3 regions of the Flintibacter sp. P01028 genome follow, and region 1 is predicted to be linked to each of the others. Evidence: predicted binding sites of a transcription regulator. Region 1 holds the regulator's gene; each other region holds the start of a gene.
What was found. Region 1 encodes HrcA, which represses chaperone genes, less so after heat shock. Its sites were predicted from a motif close to TGTTAGCACTCNNNNNNNNNGAGTGCTAACA; they were not measured.

Region 2: htpG (molecular chaperone HtpG) is a predicted target of HrcA. The motif match lies at 4,059-4,089, and genes of this name have one in related genera.
Region 3: ACEVJK_RS02590 (Hsp20/alpha crystallin family protein) is a predicted target of HrcA. The motif match lies at 2,415-2,445, and genes of this name have one in related genera.

The regions. Positions count from the first base shown of each region.
Region 1 covers NZ_JBHEVC010000004.1:17,957-27,438, forward strand. The annotation lists gene dpsA (dipicolinate synthase subunit DpsA) at 1-467, shown strand, start outside; gene ACEVJK_RS08790 (dipicolinate synthase subunit B) at 553-1,134, shown strand; gene ACEVJK_RS08795 (hypothetical protein) at 1,188-1,349, opposite strand; gene dnaJ (molecular chaperone DnaJ) at 1,542-2,690, opposite strand; gene dnaK (molecular chaperone DnaK) at 2,873-4,717, opposite strand; gene ACEVJK_RS08810 (hypothetical protein) at 4,759-4,896, opposite strand; gene grpE (nucleotide exchange factor GrpE) at 4,959-5,570, opposite strand; gene hrcA (heat-inducible transcriptional repressor HrcA) at 5,592-6,659, opposite strand; gene ACEVJK_RS08825 (hypothetical protein) at 6,975-7,130, shown strand; gene ACEVJK_RS08830 (MBL fold metallo-hydrolase) at 7,166-8,008, opposite strand; gene ACEVJK_RS08835 (MATE family efflux transporter) at 8,022-9,410, opposite strand; gene ACEVJK_RS08840 (cysteine desulfurase family protein) at 9,440-9,482, opposite strand, start outside.
Region 2 covers NZ_JBHEVC010000003.1:330,552-340,033, forward strand. The annotation lists gene ACEVJK_RS08400 (phosphodiester glycosidase family protein) at 1-2,025, shown strand, start outside; gene htpG (molecular chaperone HtpG) at 2,099-4,015, opposite strand; gene ACEVJK_RS08410 (PstS family phosphate ABC transporter substrate-binding protein) at 4,147-6,264, opposite strand; gene ACEVJK_RS08415 (GntR family transcriptional regulator) at 6,529-6,888, shown strand; gene ACEVJK_RS08420 (ABC transporter ATP-binding protein) at 6,885-7,610, shown strand; gene ACEVJK_RS08425 (hypothetical protein) at 7,610-8,389, shown strand; gene ACEVJK_RS08430 (hypothetical protein) at 8,419-8,700, shown strand; gene ACEVJK_RS08435 (sodium/proline symporter) at 8,745-9,482, opposite strand, start outside.
Region 3 covers NZ_JBHEVC010000001.1:529,710-539,191, forward strand. The annotation lists gene ACEVJK_RS02580 (2-hydroxyacyl-CoA dehydratase) at 1-1,271, shown strand, start outside; gene ACEVJK_RS02585 (2-hydroxyacid dehydrogenase) at 1,335-2,324, opposite strand; gene ACEVJK_RS02590 (Hsp20/alpha crystallin family protein) at 2,568-2,999, shown strand; gene clpB (ATP-dependent chaperone ClpB) at 3,186-5,780, shown strand; gene ACEVJK_RS02600 (amino acid ABC transporter ATP-binding protein) at 5,911-6,696, opposite strand; gene ACEVJK_RS02605 (amino acid ABC transporter permease) at 6,709-7,350, opposite strand; gene ACEVJK_RS02610 (transporter substrate-binding domain-containing protein) at 7,444-8,346, opposite strand; gene ACEVJK_RS02615 (alpha/beta-type small acid-soluble spore protein) at 8,687-8,887, opposite strand; gene ACEVJK_RS02620 (DUF4118 domain-containing protein) at 9,383-9,482, shown strand, end outside.

The DNA.
Region 1 (9,482 bases):
GAGCTATCCAACTGGCCATGGAGCATTTACCAATCACAATCCACGGCGCCCGTGTGCTGGTCGTGGGCTTTGGCCGGGTGGGCCGGCTCACCGCCCAACGCTTCCAAGCTCTGGGAGCAAAGGTTTCCGTGGCGGCCCGCCGGTATGAGCAGCTGGCCTGGGCGCAGGCCATGGGACTGGGCACCGAGCATCTGGCCCATCTAGCCGGATGGCTGTGCGGCTATGACCTGATCGTCAACACAGTCCCCGCCCAGGTCCTGGGCCGGCTGGAACTAGAGGATGTCAAAGAGGACTGTCTCATCCTGGACCTGGCCTCCAAGCCCGGCGGGGTGGACCTTAGGGCGGCGGGAGAGCTGGGCCTCACAGTAATCTGGGCCCTGTCCCTCCCCGGTAAGGTAGCCCCTGTGACCGCCGGGGCCGCCATTAAATCCACCATTTATAATATGCTTCAAGAGGCGGGGTACTGAGAGGGGCGTGCCCTGGAGGGAAGTACAAGACGTACCCCGGCGCGAATCGCCTCACATTCAGTCTGATTTGGAAAGGAAGATTGATTTGATCGATAAAACCGTCGGATTCGCTGTGTGCGGGTCCTTCTGCACCCATCACAAGGCCATGGAGGCCTTAGAGCAGGTGAAAGCCCGCTTCACCCATGTGGTGCCTATTGTATCCGAGTGCACTGCCGACACGGATACCCGCTTCGGCAAAGCTCACGACCTGATGCGGGAAATGGAGCGCATCTGTGACCACCGGGTCATCTCCACTGTCAAGGCGGCAGAGCCTATTGGCCCCCAGAAGCTGCTGGACCTGCTTATTATCTGCCCCTGTACCGGAAACACCCTGGGCAAGCTGGCCAACGGAGTGACAGACACCAGTGTCACTATGGCTGCCAAAGCTCACTTACGCAACAGCCGCCCCCTGGTCATCGCCCCCTCTACCAATGACGGACTGGCCGCCTCGGCCGTGAGCATCGGGGCCCTGCTGCCTAGAAAATACATCTATTTCGTTCCCTTTGGCCAAGACGACCCAGAGAGAAAGCCTACTTCTTTAGTATCTGATTTCTCTTTGGTGGCAGACGCGGCCCAGGCCGCCCTGGAGGGAAAACAGCTTCAACCCCTGCTCATCCCACATCATTGATCAAAAAAGATCCCGGACCACACCCTTACAGGTGAGGTCCGGGATTCGCTCTCTTAAAGGGAGCTCCCGTGCCAATATGACCGGAAATAATGGAGCAGGTCAGAGCCAAATTGGAACAGAATGATCAGCACCATCACGGTCACAGGCAAAAATAAGAGGAACATCACGATCTCGTCCATCAGCTGATATAGAGAGGCCCAAAAAAAGCTCCACATATTTCGCTCCTTTCCCGATTTGATTCTTCCCTACGTGCTCCTCCTCAACTTTTTCTCTATACAAAGTATACTATATCTCACGAGATTTATCAATATAATTTTCGTTTTTTTACAAATAAAATATCTTGATGTAATCCACCCTCTTCTTTATAAAAGGAGGCCGCCTGTGTAAATCACAGGCGGCCTCCTTTTTCATTTTTTCTTTTTTCGCTTTTCAAAAAAACTCTTGACTACACCTTCTGGTACCTCTTCGCCCATGCTCTCACCAAAGGCCTCTAGAGCAGCGCGCTGATCGGCGCTCAGGCTGGTCGGTACTTGGACTTTGATGGTCACATACTGATCGCCCCGGCCTCGACCTCGAAGCTCTGGGATTCCTTTCCCCCGCAGGCGGAAGGTGGTACCGGGTTGTGTTCCGGCCGGCAGGCTCCACTTGACCTTTCCGTCGATGGTGGGAATCTCCAGCTCCCCTCCCATCGCCGCCCGGTAGAAGGAAACGGGCTGCTCGTAGAGGACTGTGGTCCCATCCCGGCGGAACTGCGTATGGGGCTTTATACGGATGCCCACAATCAGGTCACCGGCCGGGCCTCCGTTTTTACCGGCATTGCCCTGGCCCCGCAGAGAAACCGCCTGTCCGTCGTCGATCCCGGCAGGAATGGTAACGGTGATGCGTTTTTTCTTCCGCACACTGCCGGCGCCGCCACATACCTTACAGGGGGAGTGGATCAGCTTGCCCGTCCCCCGGCACTTGGAACATTGGGCGGTGGTGGAGAAGGCGAAGCCGCCCGCCCCCCGCTGAATCCGAACCACGCCGGTCCCCCGGCAGTCAGGGCAGGTCTCGGCGGTGGTGCCCGGCTCACAGCCGGAGCCATGGCAGGCATCGCACATCTCAGTCCGTGTCAGCTCCAGCTCCTTCTCGCAGCCGAAAGCGGCCTCCTCAAACGTGACAGAGAGATTAGCCCGCAGGCTCTCTCCCTTTTGCGGGGCATTAGCTCTCTGCTGCTGACCACCAAAGCCACTGAAGCCGCCGCCGAAGAAGGAGCCAAAGATATCTCCCAGGTCGATGTCCCCCATATCGAAGCCGCCGAAGCCGCCGCCACCCCCGAAATTGGGGTCTACCCCCGCATGGCCGAACTGGTCATACTTCGCCCGCTTCTCCTTGTCGGACAGGACCTCATACGCCTCGTTGACCTCTTTGAATTTAGCCTCTGCCCCTTTGTCCCCCGGATTCATGTCGGGGTGGTACTGCTTGGCCAGCTTACGGTACGCTTTTTTCAATTCTTCGTCCGAGGCCCCTTTGGACACGCCCAAGACCTCGTAATAATCTCGTTTCTGTTCTGGCATGATATCACCTCTGTTTCAGAGTTCAGAGTGGAACGTGAAGAGCGGAGATAAGGTCTGCGGCGTATATGCCCGGAGTGAATGACCATATCTTCACTCTCCACTCTTTACCCTTCACTCTTTTGAACAGGCACAACGGCGCGCAGGCGGGGCGACGCCCCGCCCGCGCGGACCATAGATTTCTATTACTTCTGATCGTCGTCCACGACCTCATAGTCCGCATCGACCACATCAGGGCCGGCGGCGCTGCCGCCCTGGGCGCCGCCCATATCGGGGCCGGGGCCGGGCTGGCCGGCCTGCGCCTGGCCATACAGCTTTTCGCTAACTGCGTAAAACTCCTTCGTCAGAGCCTCGGTGGCCTCCTTGATGGCCTGGGTGTCATTTCCCTTCAAGACTTCCTTCAGGTGGTTCAGCGCGCTCTCCACCTTGCCCTTATCTCCAGCGGGGATCTTATCGCCCATCTCCTCCAGGGTCTTTTCTGTCTGATAAACCATCTGGTCCCCGTTGTTGCGGATGTCCACCTCTTCCTTCCGCTTGGCGTCTTCGGCGGCGAACTGTTCAGCCTCCTTGACTGCCTTATCAATGTCGTCCTTCGACATATTGGTGGAGGAGGTAATGGTAATATGCTGCTCCTTGCCGGTACCCATATCCTTGGCGGACACGTTCACGATGCCGTTGGCGTCGATATCAAAGGTAACCTCGATCTGAGGCACACCCCGGCGTGCGGGAGCGATGCCGTCCAGGTGGAAGCGGCCCAAGGTCTTGTTGTACTGGGCCATCTCACGCTCGCCCTGGAGAACGTGGACCTCTACGGAGGTCTGGTTATCAGCGGCGGTAGTGAAGGTCTGGCTCTTCTTTACGGGGATAGTGGTGTTACGCTCGATGAGCTTGGTCATCACGCCACCCATGGTCTCAATGCCCAGGGACAGGGGGGTGACGTCCAGCAGCAGCAGGTCCTTCACGTCGCCGGTAAACACACCGCCCTGGAGAGCGGCGCCCAAGGCCACGCACTCGTCGGGGTTAATGCCCTTGAAGCCCTCCTTGCCAGTCAGCTTCTTTACCATCTCCTGAACCGCGGGAATACGGCTGGAGCCGCCCACCATCAGGACCTTAGACAAATCGCTTCCGCTCAGTCCGGCGTCAGACAGAGCCTGCTTCACAGGGCCGCTGGTGGCTTCCACCAGGTGAGCGGTCAGTTGGTCGAACTTGGCCCGAGTCAGGGTCAGGTCCAAGTGCTTGGGGCCGGTGGCATCAGCGGTGATATAGGGCAGGTTGATGCTGGTAGAAGTGACACCGGACAGCTCGATCTTGGCCTTCTCAGCAGCCTCCTTCAAGCGCTGCATGGCCACCTTGTCGCCGGTCAGGTCCACACCCTCAGTTTTCTTAAACTCCGCGGCCATCCAGTCCATGACGCACTTGTCGAAGTCGTCGCCGCCCAAGCGGTTGTTACCAGCGGTAGCCAGCACCTCGATGACGCCGTCGTCGATATCCAGGATGGATACGTCGAAGGTGCCACCGCCCAGGTCATACACCATGACCTTCTGGGCGGTCTCCTTGTCTACGCCGTAGGCCAGAGCAGCGGCGGTGGGCTCGTTGATAATCCGCTTCACGTCCAGGCCGGCGATCTTACCAGCATCCTTAGTGGCCTGGCGCTGGGCATCGGTGAAGTAGGCGGGGACTGTGATGACGGCCTCGGTGACTGTTGTGCCCAGATAGGCCTCGGCGTCCGCCTTCAGCTTCTGCAGAATCATGGCGCTGATCTCCTGGGGGGTATACTTCTTGCCATCGATGTTCACCTTGTAGTCGGAGCCCATCTCACGCTTGATGGAGATGACGGTCCGGTCGGGGTTCGTGATGGCCTGGCGCTTGGCCACCTGACCCACCATACGCTCGCCGTCCTTGGAAAAAGCCACCACAGAGGGGGTGGTGCGGTTGCCTTCGGCGTTGGGGATGACGACAGCGTCGCCGCCCTCCATGACCGCTACACAGCTGTTGGTCGTACCTAAATCGATACCGATGATCTTAGACATAATTCATTCCTCCTAAATATATGACATTCATGTTTACAAAGTTAAAATAGGAACAGCGGCCCGATGGCGTAGAGTGCGGCGCACCAGGCCAGCAGGCCCCCAGCGAGCAGCAGGGTATAGGATACAGCATCACAGGTTTTCGCTTTACAGCACTGCTTGCAGGGCTGATTTCTTTTCACTGTTTTCCTCCTTTAATCCCATCGGCTTTTGAAAATAAGCCGCACACCTCGGTTCCGTTCCCCTAATTGGCCACCTGCACCATGGCGAAGCGGATGACCTTCTCGCCGCACTGGAAGCCGGCCTGGAACACGGCGGCCACTACGTTCTCGCCCAAGCTCTCATCCTCCACGTGCATAACGGCGTTATGGAGATTCGGATCAAAGGGCTGGCCCAGGGCGGGAATCTCAGTGATGCCCAGCTTGGAAAGGATCTCCTTCAGCTGGTTCATCGTCATCTCCACCCCTTTTTTGTAGGCTTCGTCGGCGGTGTCCTGCTTCAAGGCCCGCTCCAGGTTATCATAGACGGGAAGAAACGCGGCGGCGGTATCCGCCTTGGCGTCGTTCCAGATGGACTCCTTCTCCTTGGCGGTCCGCTTTCGGTAGTTGTCGTACTCCGCGGCCAGGCGGAGAAAGCGGTCGTCGAGGGGTGCGGTCCCCTCTCCGGAGGGCTCCTCCTTGGGTGCCTCCCCTGATTTCTGGTCCTCCTGGGCGGCCTCGCCGGCCTCCTGGGGCCCCCCTTTCTCCTCCTGTTCCGTGCGAACAGCCTCTTCCTCAGGCTCCACAGCCTCTTCCTTCCGAATATCCTCCTGACACTGCTCAGGCTGGGCCTGCTTCTTTTTATTTTTATCGCTCACGATGCGGCGCTCCTTTCCTGCTTATGGCTCCTGTGTATCTGTTTTCTCTGCCGGGGGTAACTCTCCCTTGCCGAACATCCGGGTCAGGCTGTCGGCAAAATAGGACAGGCGGGCGGTGACCTTGGCGTAGTCCATCCGGGTGGGTCCAACCACTCCGATGACGCCCTTCATATTTTCTCCAATGTCGTAGCTGGCCATGACCACACTGGTGTCCTTCAGCGCGTCACTGACATTTTCCGGCCCGATCAGGATGTTCATGTTCTGGCCGCCGGTCATTGTCACAGGCAGCCGGGCCACATCCTTCTCCTCGGCCAGATAGTTCATCAGAGGTTTAGCCTTGTCCAGGCTTCGGTATTCCGGGTGTTCCAGCAAGTGAGTGATTCCGGTAGTTCGGACCTTTTGGCTGCTCTGTTCCGACAGGATCTCCACCGCGAAGTCCACCACCAGGGCAATCAGCTCAAAGGCGCCTGGAGCGGTGCGGGTCTCCATCTTGTCCAAGGTCTGTTCCATCTCCTCCTGGGTCAGTCCCACGAAGGAACTGTTCAGAACCGCGGAGAGCAGTTGGAGCTGGGTGTCAGAAACCTCCTCAGGGATATGGATGAGTTTATTTTTAACGATGGAGTTGTCCGTCATGACCACGGCGATAAAGGCGTTTTCTTCCACTTTCAGCAGGTCATAGCGTTTGACGGTGATCCGCTCCGCGGGGGCGGCCATGGTAAATACAGGATAGTCGCTGAACTGGGATAGGACCTTTCCCGCCCGGTCGATCACTCGATCCAGCTCCTCCATCTTCAGGTTCAGCGCCTCGTTGATACGCTGAGTCTCCTGCATGGTCAGCTGCTGATGACCCATCAACTCATTGACATACAGCCGGTAGCCCGCGGCGGAGGGTACCCGTCCGGCGGAGGTATGGGGCTGCTCCAAAAGGCCCATATCAGTCAAATCAGCCATCTCGTTCCGGATGGTGGCACTGGACACATCCAGTCCGGCCCGCTCCGCTACCATTTTCGACCCCACAGGCTCGGCGGTGGCGATATAGGTTTCAATGATGGCCCGAAGAATCCGTCTTTTTCTATCCGTCAGCTCCATGTTTCCCCCCCCTGTTCCTTTTATCTCGGCATGCGCTTCCGGCCGTTCCGGCTCAAGACAGCTCCGCTCCGCGGACCCTTCGTCTTATATCCTCATGCCGGCCTGCTTGCGCTTTGATCATTTCGTTAGCACTCAATACTCCTGAGTGCTAAAGATAATGTACCACCGGGGGGCAGAATTGTCAATAGGCACTTTATGAATTTGTTGTAAACAAATGAATCCCGCCAATTTTTTGCATCTTCTATCTTTTGCTGCTAAGAGCTCCGGCTCTTGACAAATGTTTCTAATGTATTACACTAGATATGAGGTGATTTTATGGGAATCGAAAAAAAGAATTACAGCTTTCGTTTTCATGAGGACATGGTAGAACGCCTCCGCGCCCAGGCCCAGCTGGAGAACCGCTCGCTCTCCAACCTGGTGGAAACGATTCTGCTCCAATATCTCTCCACCTTAGAGGAGAAAACAACATGACCGTCTGTCCATAGACAGGCGGTCATGTTTCTTTTTTATAGGGTAAACACCTGGCCGGTATACAGTCCCTGACAGCCGGGACCGAAGTATTCCGTCAGCCGCTCCAGGGCTGGCTGTCCGGTGCAGTGGCCGGTCAGGATTCGCTCCACCCCCAGGGCCTTCAGCGCGTCAGCCACCGACTGTACATACTCCGGCGAGCAGTTCATGCCAGTCCCCCCCTTGGCATACATATGCAGTCCGCCCACCACGGCGTGCACCCGCTTTCCGGGCAGCTGGTCCAACACGCCCCGCACGATGTTGACGATGCCCCCATGGCTGCAGGAGTTGAAGACCACCAGTCCCCGCTCCCCCTCCAGCACCAGGGACTGCTCGTGGCTGAAATCGTCCGGGAAAAAGTCATCCTCCCCTCGCTTGCAGACCAGGTTAGACGCCTTTCCCATAAAGGCCGGGTCCTTTGGACCGTCGGGCAGCAGCCACCCGCCCTCCAGCAGCTCCATAGGTCCCGGTACTGGGACAAGCCGCTCTCTGGCCCCCTCCCAGATATCCCGGTGGACGCCAATAAATTTGGGTCCCTCCTCTGTCATGGAGAAGTAGGGCCCTCCGGCCTGGGGGCGGACATAGACCTTGGCTCTCTGGTTGAGCTGGAAGAACCGGCGCAGGCCGTCGGCGTGGTCATAGTGGCCGTGGGACAGCACCCCCAGGTCCACATCCGCCAGGTCCACCCCAAGCTTCTGGGCGTTGTCGGCAAACCGTCCTGAGGCGCCCCCATCCAGCAGCAGCCTCTTCCCCCGATATTCGATATACAGGGACAGGCCGTGCTCCGGCACCAGACCGCATCCCTCCTGGGCAGTATTTTCCATTAATACGGCAACTTTCATGTCCTGTTCCTCCTTATTCCAGTGCTCCAGAGCGGGTCAAGTCTCGAATCCACTTGCCGCTCCTTAATCTCCACACTCCCCCGACGCACTTACAAAACTGCTCTACCCCCAGGGATAGGTAGACCCAAAAGATCCCCGTCTTCAACACCAGCCCACATATAGCGGCCATAGGCACTGCCACCAGCCAGAGCGGGAGAATGTCAATGAGCGTAGTGGCCCGCACATCTCCCCCTCCCCGGAGGACTCCCACAATATTCACGCTGTTAAAATCCTTCAGCGGCATGATGACCGCCTGGAGAGTAATCATCATAGTGGCCGCGGCCGCCGCTCCTGCCGAGAGCTTAAACAGCGGGAACACATAGGTAGGCGCCAGGAAAACCAGTACCAGCCACAGGGCCAATCCCAGCGCCGCGCCTCCTACGGCGGCCAAGGTGTTCAGGGCGAGTCCCACTCCATATACCCTGTCCTTATGTCCGGCACCGATCTCCCGGCCAATGATAATCGCCGCGGTAGAGGCAAGTCCCATGGAAACTACCTTACATATTTTCTCTACATTTCCTGCTAGTGTATAGGCGGCCAGTATCTCCGTGCTGCCCGCCATATGTCCCATGACTGTGGGATACATAGAGGTACCTAGCCCCCACAGGGTTTCATTCAGCACCACTGGCCCACTGCACATCAGAAATTGACGGGCCAGCCGCTTTCCTGGCCGCAGGACCAGTCTCCACCGCACCCGGAAGATCCGATTCCTAGCCATGTGACAGGCCACGATGACAACCTCTAAAACGCGTGCGATGAGGGTGGCCAGAGCCGCCCCTTGAACTCCCAGTGCGGGCGCTCCCAGATTTCCGAAAATAAATACCCAGTTCAAAAAGGTATTCACTGCCATAGAGGTAGCCAGAATGTACATTCCCAGTTGGGGATGCTCCATACTGCGGAAGGCTGCAATATAAGTCATTGAAAAGGCGTTGAATACATAGGACAGCCCCGCCAGCCGGCCATATTGGGCGGCCAGCTCCACCACCGCCCGGTCGTTGCCAAAGAGGCTGAGAAATTCTACCGGACAGATCAGCAGAATCACCGAGCACAGAGACGATACTGCCATCACCAGCCACAGGGCCATCCCATAGATTCGATTGATAGACTCCATGTCCTGTTTGCCCCAGTATTGGCTCAACAGGACCGTGGAGCCGCTCTGCACTCCAAAAATAAAAAGCTGCACTACAAACAGTGGAATATTGGCTAGGGTAACCGCCGCCATCGGCTCCTCCCCCAGCAGCCCCACCATAAAGGTGTCCGCCATGCTCAGGGTGCTGGTGATCATATCCTGGAGGATGATAGGCGCGGCCAGAGCAGCGACCTCCTTATAAAAATTCGGTCCTCTCCGCATATAGGCAAACATGGAAACGCTCCTTTTTCGTTGTTTCTCATTCAGGACAGGGATGGGAACAGCTTCTCCGATGCCCCTTTCAAT
Region 2 (9,482 bases), on a different contig from region 1:
GACATTATGGTGTGGGACGGCCAGCTTACCGACTCATCCCAGTGGACCTATGCCAAGGACGGCCGTCAGCCCAGGACCGCCCTGGGCATGAAGGAGGACGGCACTCTGCTGGTCTACGCCGTGGATGGCCGCCAGTCCGGCTACTCCTCCGGCCTGTCCCAGAAGGATCTGGCGGAGGAGATGATCCGGCGGGGCTGCGTCTGGGCCGTCAATCTGGATGGGGGCGGCTCCACCGCCATCTCCCTCTGGCTGCCGGGACAGACGGGGCCCGCTGTTCTCAACCTGCCCTCTGACGGCAAGCCCCGAAGCTGCGCAACCTATCTGCTGCTGGTCACAGACCAGGAGGGGGACGGCCGGCCAGACCGGCTGGCCCTGACGCAAAACGGCCTCACCCTTCTGACGGGCACCTCCCTCACCCTGCCGGATGCCGCTGTGCTGGACGAAGGGCTGAACCTTCTGGACCGAGAGCTCCGTGACCTGACCATCACCTCCAGGGAGGACCTGGGCGAAGTGGAGGACGGGGTATACACCGCCGGCGACAGGGCCGGCACCGACACCCTCCGTCTGCGCTCCAGGGACCTGGATGTAGAGGGAGAGGCCCAGATCCATGTGGTGGACCACCTGACTGAACTGGTCATTTCCAAGGAGGGCAGCGCCTCTCCCATCACTTCTCTGTCTGTTGAGCCTGGAGAACAGGTCCAACTGGCCGTCACCGGCAGTTACTGGGGCCGCACCGCCCTCCGGGACTGGACCGCCGTCACCTGGACCACAGAGGGGGACGTGGGGACCGTGGATGAGAACGGTCTGTTCACCGCCTCCAAGACTGGGGGCACCGGCTCCATCACCGCCTCTGCTGGCGGAAAGACCCAGACCATCGCAATTTCCATGACCAATGTCCATACCGATGTGACGGAGGACCACTGGGCCTATACCGCCGTGGATTACTGCTACACCCACGGCATCGTGGGCGGCATCTCCGCTACTGAGTTTGGCCGTGACCTCCAGATCCGCCGAGGCGATTTCATGCTGATGCTGTACAATGCCATGGGCAAGCCTGCCGTCACCCAGGACTGCACCTTCACCGATGTAGCTCCCACTGATTACTACTATACCGCCCTGTCCTGGGGCCAGAGCGTAGGCCTAGCCTCCGGCACCGGGGACGGCGCCTATTCTCCAGGCGCCCCCATTACCCGGGAGCAGGCTTTTACCATCTTGCGCCAGGTCCTTCCTCTGCTGGGCAAGGACTGCCCAGACGCCAGCTTGTCTGTTCTGGACCAGTTCGCCGACCGTGACCGGATCGCCGACTACGCCAAGGGACATACCGCCACTCTGGTCGCCCAAGGCGTGATCAGCGGCAAGGGCGACGGCATCGATCCCCAAGGCTATCTGACCCGTGCCGAGATGGCCGCCCTACTCTATAAGGCCCTCACCTACACCCCCATTCAGGATGTGCCCACCGGCCCGGAGGAGCCGGTAGATCCCGTGGAGCCTGAGGAGCCGGTGGACCCAGAGGGCCCCGTCGATCCTGAGGAGCCCATAGAGCCCCAGCTCCCCGACCCCAGCCAGTATACGCTGACCCTGGACCACAACGAGGTCACTCTAAAGTCCGGTGAGAGCGTCCCGCTCACTGCCTCCCTCGCCCCGGCCTGGGAGGGAGCGGAGATCTCCTGGACCAGCAGCGATCCCTCCGCCGCTCCTGTCTCCTCCAAAGGCGCGGTGACCAACCTTTACACTGGGACAGGCACCGCCTCTGTCACCATCACGGCCAGCTGGAACGGCCTGTCCGCCAGCTGTACCGTTCTCTGCCAACAGGCTGCCCAGACCGGCACGGTCACTGACGCGGAGCTGGGTCTTAACGTCCGCTCTGGCCCAGGCTCCGACCGGCCCGTCATCGGCGGGCTGGACAACGGGACCTGTGTGGTAATTCTGGGCCAGGAGGCCGGGTGGTATCAGGTCCTCTATCTCAACCGGGCCGGACAGGCCGCCATCGGCTATGTGTCCGCTGACTACTTGACTGTGAATTGACGGGCCCTCCAAACAGCAGAAAGCCAGCCATGGAGCAAACCTCCATGGCTGGCTTTTTCTTATCGTTTCGTCCTTAGACCATCAGAGAGCAAACCATCTGGGCATACTCCGCCGGGTCCTCCAGAGGCAGGCCCGCCATCAGCAGGGACTGGCCGTAGAGCAGCTTGGCATACTTGGCCACAGTATCCTTATCCCCAGCGTCCACCGCCTTCTTGATGGCGGCGAAGGGGGCGGCATCGGGGTTGAGCTCCAGTACCCGGTCGGCCTTGGGGTGGTCGCTCCCCTCCAGCTTGCTCATATACTTTTCCATCTCCAAAGAAACAGGGCCGTCGGCTGACAGACAGCAGGCGCCAGACTTCAAGATAGAGGAGACGCGGACGTTCTTCACCTGGTCGCCCAAGGCCTCCTTCACCGCCTCCAGCACATCCTTACCCGCTTCGGCCTTCTCTTCGGCCGCCTTCTTCTCCTCCTCCGTCTGGGGGAGGGCGTCCTCATCGCTGACAGATTTGAACTGCTTGCCGTTCACCTCACCCAGGGCCTTCATGACAAAGTCATCCACGTCCTCGGTGCAGTACAGGATCTCATAACCCTTGTCCATGATGCGCTCCACCTGGGGCAGCTTGGCGATCTTGTCCACGCTCTCGCCGCAGGCGTAGTAGTAGTAAGGCTGGTCCTCAGGCATGCGGTCCTGATAGGCGGCCAGGGTGGTGTTCTTGCCCTCCTTGGAGGACCAGAACAGCAGCAGATCCTGAAGCATCTCCTTGTGAGCGCCGTATTCCGCCACCACTCCGTATTTTAGCTGGGTGCCGAAGGCGGCCCAGAACTTCTCATACTTCTCCCGGTCTTCCTTTTGCATCTTCAGCAGCTCGGACTTGATCTTTTTCTCCAGGGCGGTGGCGATAACCTTTAGCTGACGGGTGTGCTGCAGCACCTCCCGGCTGATGTTCAGGGAAAAATCGGCGGAGTCCACTACGCCCCGCACGAAGCGGAAGTGGTCGGGCAGCAGGTCGGCGCACTTGTCCATGATGAGCACGCCGGAGGAATAGAGCTGGAGCCCCTTCTGATACTCCCTTGTATAGAAGTCGTAGGGTGTCTGGGCGGGGATATAGAGCATGGCCTTATAGGTCACAGCCCCCTCAGCACTGGTGTGGATGACGGCCAGGGGATCCTGCCAATCTCCGAATTTCTCCTTATAGAAGGCGTTGTACTCCTCCGGCTTCACCTTGGACTTCTGCCGCTGCCACAGGGGGACCATGGAGTTGAGGGTCTTCCACTCCTTGACGGTCTCCCATTCCGGTTTGTAGTCCTCGGGGGCGTCAGCGGGCTTGTCCTTCCTCCTATAGTCCTCTACCTCCATGACAATGGGATAGCGGATATAGTCGGAGTATTTCTTGATAAGCTCTTGTAATTTATAAGTTTCCAAATACTGGTCGTAGTTCTCATCCTCGCCGCTGGCCTTGATATGCATGATGATATCTGTACCGGGGGCGTCCTTCTCGCACTGGGTCACAGTATAGCCGTCGGCCCCGTCAGACTGCCACATCCAGGCCTCCTCGCTCCCCCAGGCACGGGAGATAACGGTGACCTGATCGGCCACCATGAAGGCGGAGTAAAAGCCCACGCCGAACTGGCCGATAACGTCGATCTTGTCCGCGGCCTTGTCGTCTTCGGCCAGTCCGGCCTTGAACTGGCCGGAGCCGCTGCGGGCTATGGTGCCCAGGTTGGATTCCAAATCCTCCTTGGACATCCCGATGCCGTTGTCCGAAATGGTCAGGGTGCGCATCTGCTTGTCCGGGACGATGGTAATTTTCAGGTCCTTCCGCTTTACTTCTACTGTGTCGTCAGTCAGCGATTTGTAAGCCAGCTTGTCCTCGGCATCGCTGGCGTTGGAGATCAGCTCCCGGAGAAAGATCTCCTTATGGGTATAGATGGAGTTGACCATCAGGTCCAGCAGCCGCTTGGATTCGGCCTTAAACTGCTTCTTTGCCATGATTTTCTGCCTCCGTATATGAAAAATTTTTTGAAAACAAAATGGTTAGCACTCGTTATATCCGAGTGCTAACCATATGATAGCGCAGTCAGGCGGAAAATGCAATAGGGTTCAAAAATTATTTACAATTCTCAGCCGGCGGGCTCTTGGGCCTCTCCGCCCCGGTCCCCCAGGGAGAACCAGGTACGGAACACACAGGTACCGCTCTCCGGCTCATAATAGGCCGTATAGTTCCGGCAGCGCAGCTCCAGCAGGGGACCGGACAGGGAGAGCCAGCTCTCCTCCTCCCCCTCCAGGGTGCAGGACAGCTCTCCTTTCCAGTCGTAGATGTTCCACTGTCTGCCCTGGTCCTTCCGCACCGCCAGCCAGCTGGCCTCATCCCCCTGGAGGGCCTCTACCTGGCCGTCCTGGGCGGGCAGGACCTCCTGTCCGTTCAGCAGGGACACAGCGCACCGGTCCCCCTGGGTATCGTTGAAGATCACCCGGTCCCCGCCGGTCACATAGGGAAATTCCTCCTCCGGCAGGGGGGAGGGGAAGGTAAAGCTGTCCGTCCCATAGGTGAGAGTGACCTGGCCCTGGCCGTCTGTTTTGCTGTCCCACCAGAGAGTGTCCTGATATCGCTTCTGTATCCTATCATACCAATCCTGAGCAGCCAGAGCGGTCACTTCTCCCGTTTCCGGGTCCAAAAAAAGGGCTTTATCCCAGTTCTCTCCCCAGCAGCCCAGGAAAAATCCGCCATCGTACCACTGGGCGGTTTCATATGCATCGCCGGTAAACCAGGGGAAGCTCTCCGGGCGGGCGATGCCAAGCTGGTCCCATGACCAGGAGGCCTTCTCTGTTCCATCCTCCTGACGCAGCAGATAGAGCTTGTGCCCATCCCCCGCGAAAATACCCACCGGAGTTCCCTTAACACCCCAGTACCTAAATTCAGTGACCCAGCTCCCGTCCTGCGCTGCCAGGGCGATAAGGGCGCCGTTACCGGGGCTGCCCCGCTCCGGGTCCCCCTTCTCCAGCTCCCACACTGGAAGGGTCTGGCTGTCCCCGGCGTCATCTGTATAATACAGCCGGCTGATCTCGCTACACACCGGGTCCATGACCACCTTGCCGCCAGTGGTCATCAGCCCTATCAGCGTTTCCGGCCAGTTGTCCGCCTGCCAGGAGAAGTAGCCCGCCGCCCCCTCGAAGGGGACGAGCTGACCATACTCCTGGCTGGGGCGAAGCTGCTCCACACGCTCCTGATACCAGCGGCCGCCAATATCAGGCAGAGGCTTTTCCTGCTCATCCAGCTTTGACCAGTCCACCTCTACCGGGATAAGGGGCTCCCCAGCGTCAGAGGCGGGGACATAGCCCAGCTCCTCCGCCAGCCGCCGGCCATCTGGCCCCAGCAGCCAGTCATACAGTATATGGGTGGGGTCGTCCTGGGGCCGGTCCTTGGCCATGGCCACATAGTAGGGGTTTAAAAATGGGTACTCCCCAGCCTGAATGGCCTCGGCCGAGGGGGACACCCCGTCGATGGTCAGCACCTTCAGCCCCTTGGCCATCTCCATATCATTGGCGTAGTAGTACACGGTGTAGCCGATGGCGGAGGGTGAGTTGTCATATTCCCGCACCGCCTCCAGAAGCCCCATCATGGAGTCGGGCACCCAGGCTTCCGGGGCATCCATCATCTCCAGACCGTCCATAACCAGCTTCTCCATCAGAGTCTGGCTCCCAGCCTCGCTGTTGCGCTGGAAGGGGATAATGTCCAGGTCCTCTCCTCCCACCTCCTTCCAGTTGGTGATCTGGCCGGTGTATATCTTTCTCACCTGCTCGGTAGTCAGGCTGTCCACCGGATTGTCCTCGTTGACCACAAACACCAGCGCGTCCGTGGCAAAGGGAGTCAGCAGCCACTCCCCCTCCTGTTTCAACTCCTGGGCCACCTCTGGGGCCGGCTCGGCGGCCAACAGCAAATCAGCGGCACCTGCCATCAAATTTCGGTACGACTGGGTGGTCCGGGAGAACTGGACCAGGTCGGCCACCTGCTCCCGCCCCTCCCCCAGCAGCACCGCGCACATGGCCTGGGCCATGGGCGCTGTGGAGGTGGAGCCATCCAGCCGGGGCAGGCTGTCTCTGGTGAATACAAAGGGGGCCGCCGTGCCAGGGGCGGACACATCCCCGACCGAGGTGTCGGTGCCCGGCCTTTTCGGTCCGCAGGAAACCAGCAGGGCCAGCGACAGCAGGGCGGGCAGCAGTTTTTTCCATTGTTTCATTGTAATCCTCCTTATCAAACAAGGCGTGTCCTGTTTGGAACCTCTTTTTCCAAGCCCTCGACTAAGGGAAAATGCAGGCATGATACACTATTATACCGCCTACTCCCAGAAAAACATCTCTATTTCCTTTCAAAGCGGCTACAAACCCGTTACATAGGTAACAAATCAGAATAGACACAAATTTTTTATTTTGGGCTTGACAAATCCCTCAGAATGTATTATTGTACTAATCACTTAATACAATAGTACAAGGAGGGAGCCTCTATGGAATGGAAACTCAATGACGACCGGCCCATCTGGCTCCAGCTGGCCGAGCAAATGACCCGGCGCATCATCACCGGGGTCTATCCCCCTGGGAGCAAGCTGCCCCCAGTGCGGGAGCTGGCGGCGGAGGCGGGGGTCAACCCCAACACTATGCAGCGGGCCCTGGCCCAGCTGGAGCAGGACGGTCTGGCCAAGGCGGACCGGACGGCGGGGCGGCTGGTCACCCAAGACACCGCTATACTGGATGCGGTACGGAGGGCGGAGGCCCATGTGGTCGTCAACCAATACTATCACGCCATGGCAGAGCTGGGCTACTCCCAGCAAGAGGCCACGGCGATGCTGAAGGAGGAGCATACATGAGTGAACATTTGATCGTCTGCCGGGGGCTTTCGAAAGCCTACGGTCCAAAGGTCGCCCTGTCCGGAGTGGATTTGGAAGTGGGCCGTGGCCGGATCGTTGGGCTGCTCGGCCCCAACGGGAGCGGGAAAACCACGCTGATCAAGCTGCTGTGCGGTCTGCTGCAGCCCACCACTGGCACCCTAGAGATCAATGGCCAGCATATCGGTCCCGCAACCAAGGCCCAGGTAAGCTATCTGCCCGACCGGATGTACTTTGCCGACTGGATGAAGGCCACCGACCTGTTTGACCTGTTCCGGGACTTTTACCAGGACTTCGACTATGATAAGGCCCTTGCCATGTGCCGCAGTCTAGGCGTGGAGCCGAAGGATCGGCTGAAATCCATGTCTAAGGGCACCAAGGAAAAGGTCCAGTTGGTGCTGGTCATGGCCCGGAAGGCCCAGCTCTATCTGCTGGATGAGCCCATCGCCGGGGTAGACCCAGCTGCCCGTGACTTTATCCTGCACACCATTTTGACCAACTACAACGAGGATGGCACTGTCCTGATCTCCACCCATCTGATTGCCGATATTGAGAAGGTGCTGGATGAGGTGATCTTTCTGAAAAGTGGCAGGATTATGCTCCACAGCACAGTGGACGACATCCGGGAGCGGCAGGGCAAGAGCGTGGACGCCCTGTTCCGCGAGATTTTTAAGGCCCAGCCCCTGGAAGGAGGTCTGTACTAATGTTCGGCAAACTTTTGAAATACGACTTCCGCTCCATGTGGAAAACCTTCCGCATTGTCTGGCCCGCTGCCCTCATCCTGGCTCTGGTCAACCGCTTCACTCTCTTCGGCACCACCAACCCCGGTGAAAGCGCCTTTGGCCAGTGGGTAAGCGTCATCTCCATGGGTCTGTTCATAGGCGTGTGTTTTACCTTGGTCATTCTGTCCGCCGTATTCGTCCTCACCCGGTTTTACAAGGGCCTTCTGGGAGACGAGGGCTATCTGATGCACACCCTCCCCGTCAAGTCCTGGCAGCTTGTCCTGTCCAAGCTGATCTGTGCCCTTGCCACCACCGTGGTCAACGGCATCGTGGGTTTTGCCGCAATGTTCCTGATGATGCCTCTGGACTGGGAGGAACTGTTTGACACTGAGCTGTGGCAGACCATCTTTCGCAGCCTGACCCAGCATCCCGATACCATCGTCTATTTTCTGGAGTTCCTTCTGCTGATGCTGGTCATGTGCGCCGCTATGTTCATGACTTTCTATCTGGCTATGGCCATCGGCCATCTGTTCTCTAAGCGCAGAATCTTGATGAGCGTAATCGCATTCTTCCTCCTCAACATTCTGGACAGCGTTGTCACCAGCTCTCTGCACCATATGGATGCGCTGAACTGGCTCTACGGGATGGATTTGAGCAGCCACTTGGGCTACTGGCTTGGCATCCTCCTTCTTCTCATTCCCACCGTCCTCACGTTCCTAGTCACCAGCTATATCTTGAAAAACAAGCTGAATCTGGAGTAACTCTTTACTACTGAAAGGAGCGTTTTGTCGTGAATTCCTGGGCCATTTTTACCCTCGCCTTTGCCGCCGTAGTCATCCAGGCCTGGGTAAGGGGCAGAGGCTCCTCCAACTGGTATTTGGGCTGCATTGTCCCCCTGGTCTACGGCGGAGCCGTCGCCTGGATGTTCGTGGGCAGGGACTTCACACGCTCCCTTCAGATTATCCTATTCGGCGCCGCCATCCCCATCACCCTGCTGGTATCCGCCTGGTTGCGAAAGCGGGACGAGGAGGGAGAGGAAATCGAGGGGGAGCCCAAAGAACAGGAAAACTGACATAAAAACTTCCCGCTGCTTGGCAGCGGGAAGTTTTATTATAGTTACTGATTATAGTCATCGAAGGCGTCCAGCACCGCTTTCTCCGGGGCGGGCGTCAACAGGGATACCACCACGATGGCAATGGTAGCACAGACAAAGGCGGGCAGCAGCTCATAAATATTGAAGATGCCGCCGATGGGGGCGATGAGGAATTTCCATACAAAAATCATCACAGCGCCCACCACCAGACCGGCCATGATGCCCTGCCGGTTGCTCCGCCTCCAGAACAGGGCGCACAGCATAGCGGGGCCGAAGGTGGCGCCGAAGCCGGCCCAGGCAAAGGATACGATCTTAAACACGTTGCTGTCCGGGTCAGCGGCCAGGAAGATGGCGATGACGGCGATGACCACCACAGTGAGCCGGGCAATCAGCATGTTCTGCTTATTGGTCAGCTTGACGCCAAAGACATTCTGGACGATGTTCTCCGAAAAGGCGGAGGAGGCGGCCAGAAGCTGGCTGTCGGCTGTGGACATGGTGGCCGCCAGGATGCCGGCCAGGATACACCCGGCCACGACAGCGGGGAAGATGCCATACTTGGACAGCAGGTTAGACAGCTGGACGATGACGGTCTCCGTGGCGCTGCCCTCCAGGAAGGGGATACGCCCGGCGGAGGAGACGGCGTGGCCCACAATACCAATGAACACAGCCACAGCCATGGAGATGACCACCCAGGTGGAGGCGATTCGGCGGGACAGCTTCAGCTCGTTTTCATCCCGGATCGCCATAAAACGCACCAGAAT
Region 3 (9,482 bases), on a different contig from region 1:
AGTATACCCTCCTGATGCCCCAGATGCTCCCCGTCCACTTCGGCATGATGCAGAAGCTGCTGGAGTGTGAGGGCTACAAGGTGGATATGCTCACCACCAACCACCGGGGCATTGTGGATGAAGGCCTGAAATATGTCCATAACGACACCTGCTATCCCGCTCTGCTGGTCATCGGCCAGCTCATCGACGCGGTGAAGCACGGCGGCTATGACCCCCACAAGGTGGGCCTGCTCATCACCCAGACTGGCGGCGGCTGCCGGGCCAGCAACTATATCCACCTGCTGCGCAAGGCTCTGGAGAAAGCGGACATGGGCTATATTCCTGTGGTTTCCGTCAATCTGTCCGGCCTGGAGAAGAACCCCGGCTTTTCCTTGACCCTCCCCTTCATTCGCAAGGCGGTCTTTGCCATGATGTATGGAGACATCATCGTCAACGTGGCCAATCAGGTCCGCCCTTATGAAGTAGAGCAGGGAAAGACCGACGCCATGATCGCCCACTGGTCTCAGAAGCTGGTAGACGGCTTCCAGAGTGGGAAGGGCATGAGCCGAGGGCAGATGCGGGCTCTCTTTGACCAGATCTGCGCCGACTTCGCCTCCATCCCTGTCCAGGGTGAACCCAAGATTCGTGTGGGCGTGGTTGGGGAAATCTATGTGAAGTTCGCCCCCCTGGGCAACAACAATTTGGAGCAGTTCCTGCTCTCCGAAGGCGTGGAGCCCGTAGTCCCCGGCCTGACCGATTTCATTATTTTCAAGATTTACAACCGGGTGGCCGATGTGGATCTGTACGGCGGGAAGTGGATCAAGAAGGCCGCCTGCCGGGCCTTCATGTCCTATATCGAGGGCTGTCAGAAGGATATGATCGCCGCTCTGAAGAAGTCCGGCCGCTTCCGTGCCCCCGGCACCTTCCAGGAGCTCCACTCCCTGGTCCATGGCTATCTGGGCGACGGCAACAAGATGGGCGAGGGCTGGCTCCTCACCGCCGAGATGTTGGAGCTCATCCACTCCGGCACCAATAATATCGTGTGTACCCAGCCCTTTGGCTGCCTGCCCAACCACATCGTGGGCAAGGGTATGATCCGCAAGCTGAAGGACGAGTACCCCTACTCCAACGTGGTGGCCATCGACTACGACCCAGGCGCCACCAAGATCAACCAGGAGAACCGCATCAAGCTGATGCTGGCCAACGCCAAGGGCCTGACTCATCAGGAGTCCCCCGCGCCCAGAGCGCCCCAGCCTGAAGTGGCTCCCAAGCTGGCTCATGCCCACAGTTAAGCTTTCCCTCTCAACAAAAAAGGACCCGGTACAGTGGTGTACCGGGTCCTCTTTTCTTTTTTCTCACAGCCCATTGACGATAAAATTGGGCCGCTTCCCCTCCAGCACCAGCTGGGCCGAGGTCCACATATTGGTGTGGGCCCGGTGGAAGGAGCCGCCGGTATTGCCGCCCAGATGGGGCGAGTAGATGGCCCGATCCGCGACCTCTGGAGGGAGGTCCACCAGGGGGTGGTCAGCGGGAGTGGGCTCCGGTTCAAAGACATCCATAGCGATGGCACCCAGTCGGCCGTCGATGAGGGCCTGCCGGACGGCCAGGCTGTCCACCAACAGGCCACGAGAGGTGTTCACTAAAATGGCTCCCGGCTTGAACTTGTCTAGCAGAGCCTTGTCCACCATATGAGTGGTCTCCGGGGTAACTGCACAATGGAGAGATACAATGTCGCACCGGGACACCAGCTCCTCCAGTGGGAGATATTCCACGTTCAGCTCTTCCTCTACCTGGGGTAGACGGCGGTGGGCGGTGTAGTAGTACATCTTGCAGCCGAAGGGAGCCAGCAGCCTGGCTGTGGCGGTACCGATGTCCCCCAGCCCTACCAAGCCCACAGTGGATAGACCCAACTCCGGAGAGTTGGAGGCCATGACCGCCTCCTTCATCTCGCGTTGACGGCCTTCCCGAAGGGCGTTGTGGCCAGTAATACCGTGACGTAGAGCCATGAGCATGAGCATCACCGTATGCTCCGCCACTGAAGCGGCGTTGCAGCCTTTATTGTTGCACACAAAAATGTTCCTGGCCCTGGCCGCCTCCAGATCAATCCGGTTGTAGGCCACCCCCTCCGATTGAATCAGTTTCAGACCGGGCATCAGGTCCATCAGTTCTCCCGTCACGTCCACGATGGGGTCGGTGAACAGGATCTGGGCATCAGCGTTTTCCCGCGCCGCCTGTTGTGGGGACTGGTCCAGAGAACAGTAGGCCGTTTCAAAGGGCAGCTGTGCAACAAACTCCGGCATATAGGCCTCATAGCGTGCCTTCGGCCCTAAGATCAATACTTTCATGATTCATCCTCCCGGTCATTGATAAATTTTTTCCTCTGGGAAAGAATATAAATATTGTAGCACACTTTTTTGGTTGGTACAACACTCCAATATTAGCACTCAAATAATAAGAGTGCTAATATTTACAATTTATACACAAAGTGTGCAAGAACTGTTCACATTTGGACGATATACTAGGACCAAAGTTAAGTGAGGCAGGAAGGGCCGCTGAGATCGGACCCCCACCTCAGAAAGGAGTTTCTTATGATGTACAGTATGATCCCCTTTGGCCGCTATCACGGCGGTCTAGACACGATTTTTGATGACCTGGAGCGCAGCTTCTTCCCTCCCGCAAACCGCCAGCCCACCGCCTTTCGGACCGATATCCGGGATGAGGGTGACCACTTCCTTTTGGAAGCTGAACTGCCTGGCTTCCAAAAGGAGGATATCCATTTGGAGCTGAAGGAAGGCGTCCTGACCATCTCTGCCCAGCACGAGGAAAAGCAGGAGAAGCGGGACGACCAGGGCCAATACCTGTGCCGGGAGCGCCGGGTCGGCTCTTTTGTCCGCTCCTTTGATGCCTCTGGCATTCAGGAGGACGCTATCCGAGCCTCCTATGAGAACGGAGTGTTGACGTTGATTCTGCCTAAGATGGCTGAGATACAGCCTCAAAGCAGAAGGATCGCCATTCAGTGACCAGAAGGAAGGGCAGGCTTCAGAGCCTGCCCTTTTTTGGGGGTGCCGGTGTATACGCCAGCCAGCGAGCGTCAAATTTTTTCTTGCAAAATATCTCAGGTTGGTGTATTTTTGTTTTAGCAAACAATTCAGTCAAGTGCTAATTTATGACAATCTTGAAACCAAAGTTAAAGGAGGTTTCTTTTCATGAATATGGATCGATTTACTCAAAAATCCCTGGCCGCCATCCAGGGGGCCAGGGACATCTCCCAGGAATACGGCAATCAGCAGATCGAGCAGCCCCACCTGTTGCTGGCCCTGGTCAGTGACAACGAGGGGTTCATTCCCCAGCTGCTCGCCGCTATGGGCATGACTGTTCCCAGCTTTGAGGCGGCAGTGAAGGGTGAGGTCCAGAAACTGCCTAAAGTGTCCGGGTCCGGCCGGGAAGCGGACAAGGTCTATGTGTCCCAGGATGTGGACAGGGCCCTCCGCGGCGCGGAGCAAGAGGCCCAGGCCATGAAGGACGAGTACATCTCAGTGGAACACATCTTCCTCGGTCTGCTGGCACAGCCTGACAGTGCCTTAAAGGAGTTATTCCGCACCTACCATGTGGACAGGGAGAAGGTGATGCAGGCTCTGGCCAGCGTCCGCGGCAACCAACGGGTGACCTCGGACAACCCGGAGGATACCTATAACGCCCTGAAGAAATACGGCACCGACTTGGTGGAGCGTGCCCGCCAGAACAAGCTGGACCCGGTCATCGGCCGGGACGATGAAATCCGGAATGTCATCCGCATCCTTTCCCGTAAGAGCAAGAACAACCCTGTGCTCATTGGCGAGCCCGGCGTGGGCAAGACCGCCATCGCTGAAGGTCTGGCTCAACGGATTGTCAAGGGAGATGTGCCCGGTTCCCTGAAGGACAAGACGATCTTCTCCCTGGACATGGGCTCCCTTGTGGCCGGGGCCAAGTACCGGGGGGAGTTCGAGGAGCGGCTGAAGGCCGTCCTCAACGAGGTCAAAAAGTCCGAGGGCCGCATCATCCTCTTCATTGACGAGCTGCACACTATTGTGGGCGCTGGCAAGACTGAGGGCAGTATGGATGCAGGCAACCTGCTCAAACCCATGCTGGCCCGTGGCGAGCTCCACTGCATCGGCGCCACCACTCTCAACGAGTACCGGCAGTATATCGAGAAAGACGCCGCCCTGGAACGTCGGTTCCAGCCCGTGATGGTTAACGAGCCCACAGTAGAGGACGCTATCGCCATTCTCCGGGGACTCAAGGAGCGGTATGAGGTGTACCACGGGGTCAAAATCACGGACGGGGCTATCATTGCCGCCGCAACCCTGTCCAACCGCTATATCACCGACCGCTTCCTGCCGGACAAGGCCATCGACTTGGTGGACGAGGCCTGTGCCATGATCCGCACCGAGATGGACTCCATGCCCACTGAACTGGACATCATCCAGCGGAAGATCATCCAGCACGAGATTGAGGAGGCCGCCCTGAAGAAGGAGACCGACAAGCTGTCCCAGGAGCATCTGGCTGAGATTCAGAGGGAACTGTCCGATATGCGGGAAGAGTTCAAGGCCAAGAAAGCCCAGTGGGACAACGAGAAGGGGGCCATCGGCAAGGTACAGAAGCTGCGGGAGGAGCTGGAGGCGGCCAACGCCGCCCTGGAGAAAGCCCAGCGGGAGTACGACCTGGAGAAAGCCGCCGAGCTGCAATATGGCCGCATCCCGGAGCTGAAGAAAGCCCTGGAGGCGGAGGAGAGCATCGCCAACGAGGGCAAGGCCCGCTCTCTCCTGCGGGACAAGGTCACCGAGGAGGAAATCGCCCGCATCATTGAACGCTGGACCGGCATCCCGGTGGCCCGGCTGATGGAGGGGGAGCGGGACAAGCTGCTCCACCTGGAGGATATCCTCCACCAGCGGGTGGTAGGACAGGACGAGGCAGTGAGGTTGGTATCCGAGGCTATCCTGCGCAGCCGGGCCGGGATCGCCGACCCCAGCAAGCCCATCGGCTCCTTCCTGTTCCTGGGCCCTACCGGCGTAGGTAAGACCGAGCTGGCCAAAACTCTGGCCGAAGCCCTGTTCGACAGCGAAAAGAACCTGGTGCGCATCGACATGAGCGAATATATGGAGAAATTCTCCGTGTCCCGGCTCATCGGCGCCCCTCCGGGATATGTGGGCTATGAGGAGGGCGGCCAGCTCACGGAGGCGGTGAGGAGAAAGCCCTACTCCGTCATCCTTTTTGATGAGGTGGAGAAGGCTCACCCTGACGTATTCAATATATTACTTCAGGTATTGGATGACGGTCGTATTACGGACAGTCAAGGAAGAACGGTGGACTTTAAGAACACCATCATCATCCTAACCTCCAATCTGGGCAGCCAGTTCCTGCTGGACGGCATCGGCTCAGACGGTGAGATTAGTCAGGAGGCCCGGAACCAAGTGAGCGAGCTGCTCAAGCGGTCCTTCCGCCCGGAGTTCCTCAACCGTTTGGATGAAATTGTGTTCTACAAGCCGCTGACAAAGGATAACGTCACCCATATTATTGACCTTCTGGTGGCCAATCTGAACCGCCGCCTGGCGGATCAGCAGCTCACCGTGGAGCTGACTGCCGACGCTAAGTCCCATATCATTGACGCGGCTTATGACCCCATCTACGGGGCTCGCCCCCTGCGCCGCTATCTCCAGCACACAGTGGAGACCCTCATCGGTCGAAAGATCATAGCCGATCAGGTAGAGCCTGGTGCCCATCTGTCTGTTGATGTCAGGGATGGCCAGTTGACTGTGCTTTGAGTTTTCGATTCCTCATTTCATCAGGTCGATTTGCCCCTAACAGCTCCAAAGATAGGAATTTCCCCCATATTTATCCCCAAAAACAGAGGAGGGGCACAGCCGCGGCTGTGCCCCTCTTCTATTTTTCCATTCAGCTCTCCGCATATCGGGCAAGAAACTGGCGGGTCCTCTCCTGCGCAGGGTGCTCAATGACTTGGCGGGCAGGTCCCTGTTCCACGATGACGCCCCCATCCATAAAGATGACCTGGTCAGCCACATCCCGAGCAAAGGCCATCTCATGGGTGACGATGATCATGGTGGTCTTTTGCTCCGCCAGGGAGCGGATAACCTTCAACACCTCGCCGGTGAGCTCCGGGTCCAAGGCAGAGGTAGGCTCGTCAAAGCAGAGAATATCCGGCTTGAGAGCCAGCGCCCGGGCGATGGCCACCCGTTGCTGCTGGCCGCCGGAGAGCTGGTGGGGATAATGGCCAGCCCGGTCGGCTAACCCCATCCTGCCCAACAGTTCCCGGCCATCTTTCTCAATCTGGGCGTAGATCTCCTTTTTTTTCTCCTTAAAATCGGGACGTTCCCTGGCCAGAAGCTGGCTGGCTAGGGTCACATTTTCCAGCGCGGTGTATTGGGGAAAGAGGTTAAATGACTGGAAAACCATCCCAAAGTGGAGCCTTTTCTTGCGGATCTCGCTCTCCCTCTGGGTAGAGGGGTCAGCGGCGTCAAAAAGGACCTTATCCTGGACCAGGATCTGTCCCTGATCCGGGGTTTCCAAAAAATTTAGGCAGCGTAGCAGCGTGGTCTTTCCGCTGCCGGAGGAGCCGATGATGGCTAGGGCCTGGCCCTGCTCCAGTTCGAAGCTGATGTCCTCCAGCACACGGGTGGCCCCAAAGTGCTTTTCGATATTCTTGACCTGTAAAACAGCCATTTCAGCGCCTCCTCATCTGAAGTAATCCAGCTTTTTCTCTGTCCGGCTCAACAGAAATGTGACCAGTCCATTGAACACCAGGAAAAACACACCGGCATAGAACAATGGCCAGATCATAGCCTTGTTTCCAAACTCCTTCGCCATGGCGATGACCTCTTTTACCATGATAAAGTTAGCCAGAGAGGTGTCTTTGATCAGGGTGATGATCTCATTTCCCATGGGCGGGACGATGCGCTTGATGACCTGGAGGAGCGTGACGTGGTAAAAAATCTGGCCCTTTGTCATGCCCAGCACCTGTCCAGCCTCCTGCTGCCCTCTGGGTACGCCCTGGATACCGCCCCGGAAAATTTCTGAGAAATAGGCCGCGTAATTAAGCACAAAGGCCAGACAAGCAGCCGTCATCCTGGGAAGCATATGTCCAGGATTCAAAAAACCGGGCAAATAATATACAATGGCCAGCTGGAGCATCAGTGGGGTGGAGCGCATCAGATAGACATACAGCCGGGAGACCCCGCTCAACGGCTTCCAGCGACTGATGGACCCAAAGGACACGATCAGCCCTAGCGGCAGCGCCAGCAACAGTGTCACGAAGAATATCTGGCAGTTGAGCAAAAAGCTCTTCCCCAGCATGACGTTCACAGTCTGAAAACTCATGTTCTCTCTCCTTTGCCTTCCCATCAAACACAGCACAGGGCAGGAGGGATCGCTCCCCCCTGCCTTGCGGTCTGGTCGCCGTGTCTTTTCTTTTTACTGATTGGCCAGCAGCAGTTCAGCCAAGTCATATTTCTCAGCCAGGGTATTCAAAGTGCCGTCCTCAATGAGCGCCTGCATGGCCTCATTGACCTTCTCAGCCGCATCGGAGTCTTTGCGGAAGCCGACGCCGTACTCCTCCACGGACAGCTGCAGATCGGGGATAATCATCAGATCGGAGTAGTCCCCCTGGCCCACCATAGCGCCGGCCAGTACAAAGTCCAGTACGGCGGCGTCGGCGGCGCCAGTCTTGACTTCCAGAAGGGTGTCGGTCTGCTTGGCAGCGGAGATGTACTCAGCCTGCTTTAGACTTTCGTCTGCACCCTCGCCAATGATGGCGGCCTCACCGGCAGAGCCGGCCTCGGCCTCCACTGTCTTACCCACCAGGTCGGCGGTGGACGTATAGACATCGGCGTTGTCGGAGCGAATCACCACCACCTGGTAGTTCTTGATGTAGGGATCAGAGATGGTCAGAGCCTCCTGCAGCTCAGGGGTAATGGTCATGCCGTTCCAGATACAGTCGATGGTCTGGGCCTGGAGCTCCATGATCTTGCTGTCCCAGTTGATCTCCACAAACTCAGGGGTGACACCCAGCTTCTCGCAGACGGCGGTGGCAAACTCAGTCTCAAAGCCAGTCAGCTCGCCATTGTCGTCAAAATAATTCATGGGTTCAAAATAGGTAATGCCGATCTTCATCGTACCGTTGCTCTCGATCTTAGCCCAGTCGGAGTCCGCCGCGTCCACAGAGCTGTTGTCCCCCTGCTGGCTTCCAGAGCTGCCATCCGAGGCAGAGGCATTGGAGCCGGACTGGCTGGACTGGTCCTGAGCGCCGTTATTGCCGCAGGCGGCCAGAGACAGGCACATGGCCAAGGCCAAAACAAGAGAAAGAGTCTTTTTCATAGTTATGTATCCTCCAATTCTTTCAGCAAACCCCAGGGATCACTCCCTGTGACACTTTCGCATTTTAGCACGCTAATGCGATATTGTAAAGAGGAAAATGAAAAATTTTTTTGATTTTCTTTTTTGCCAAACGCTCTCCTTCCTCTTTCCGGAAAAAATATCACCTTCCACAAGATAAGGGGGCCGGACGGCCATCCCCTTTGTTGGAGGAAAACTGTCACGGGAATGAGGTCGTTCATCCTCATGTCCAACTGACAGTGCTCCTCCGAGAGATAAACCGCCCGGCCCCTGATCTGCGTCACTCAAAAGGCGCTCATAATCTGTCCCAATGTGGACCAGATTACTTCATGCCGTTCTCGTAGGACTCGATCATCTTCTTGACCATCTGGCCGCCCACGGAGCCAGCCTGCTTGCTGGTCAGGTCGCCATTGTAACCCTGCTTCAGGTTGACGCCCACCTCGTTGGCAGCTTCCATCTTAAACTTGTTCATCGCTTCACGGGCATTAGGCACCATAATTTTATTGCTGTTGTTACTAGACATGATTCCTCTCTCCTTTTACTGTTTGACTGTTTTGGTTTGGATGGAACATCCACGCATATCATTTCCCCAGCCGGATCAACTATACCTGTATCATCTTTCCTTATCCAGGCAATTTTCCTGAAATATCCTTTCCTCTTATGATTGCTTAAATAAGCAAATTTCTCTTTTAGCGTACACCGCACAACTGACAAATAGCTGCACGCGATACTTTCCTATTTCTCTTGAAGGATAAAACGCCAACCACAAAATATTGCCTCTATACAATCCAACTGGAGCACACAAACTTCGGAGAGACAATCCATTTTTATTTTTTGCCTAGCTCTTTCCGCCAAAATACTCTTAATTGGCTATATCCTAAGCCCATCTTAATATCAGATATACACTCCTTAATAACGCAATAATGTCTGGCATGATAGGATAGCAAAATAGAAAATGATTTCCAGAATAAATCGGAGGGGAAGTGAAGTTCACATGGTTTCAGGGAAGGACAATCCTTTGCATGATGGAGGGAACCTGGTAGCTTCCGGTCAATTAAAAATATTTTTCGGCTATGCCGCCGGGGTGGGCAAGACCTATGCCATGCTGGAGGCGGCTC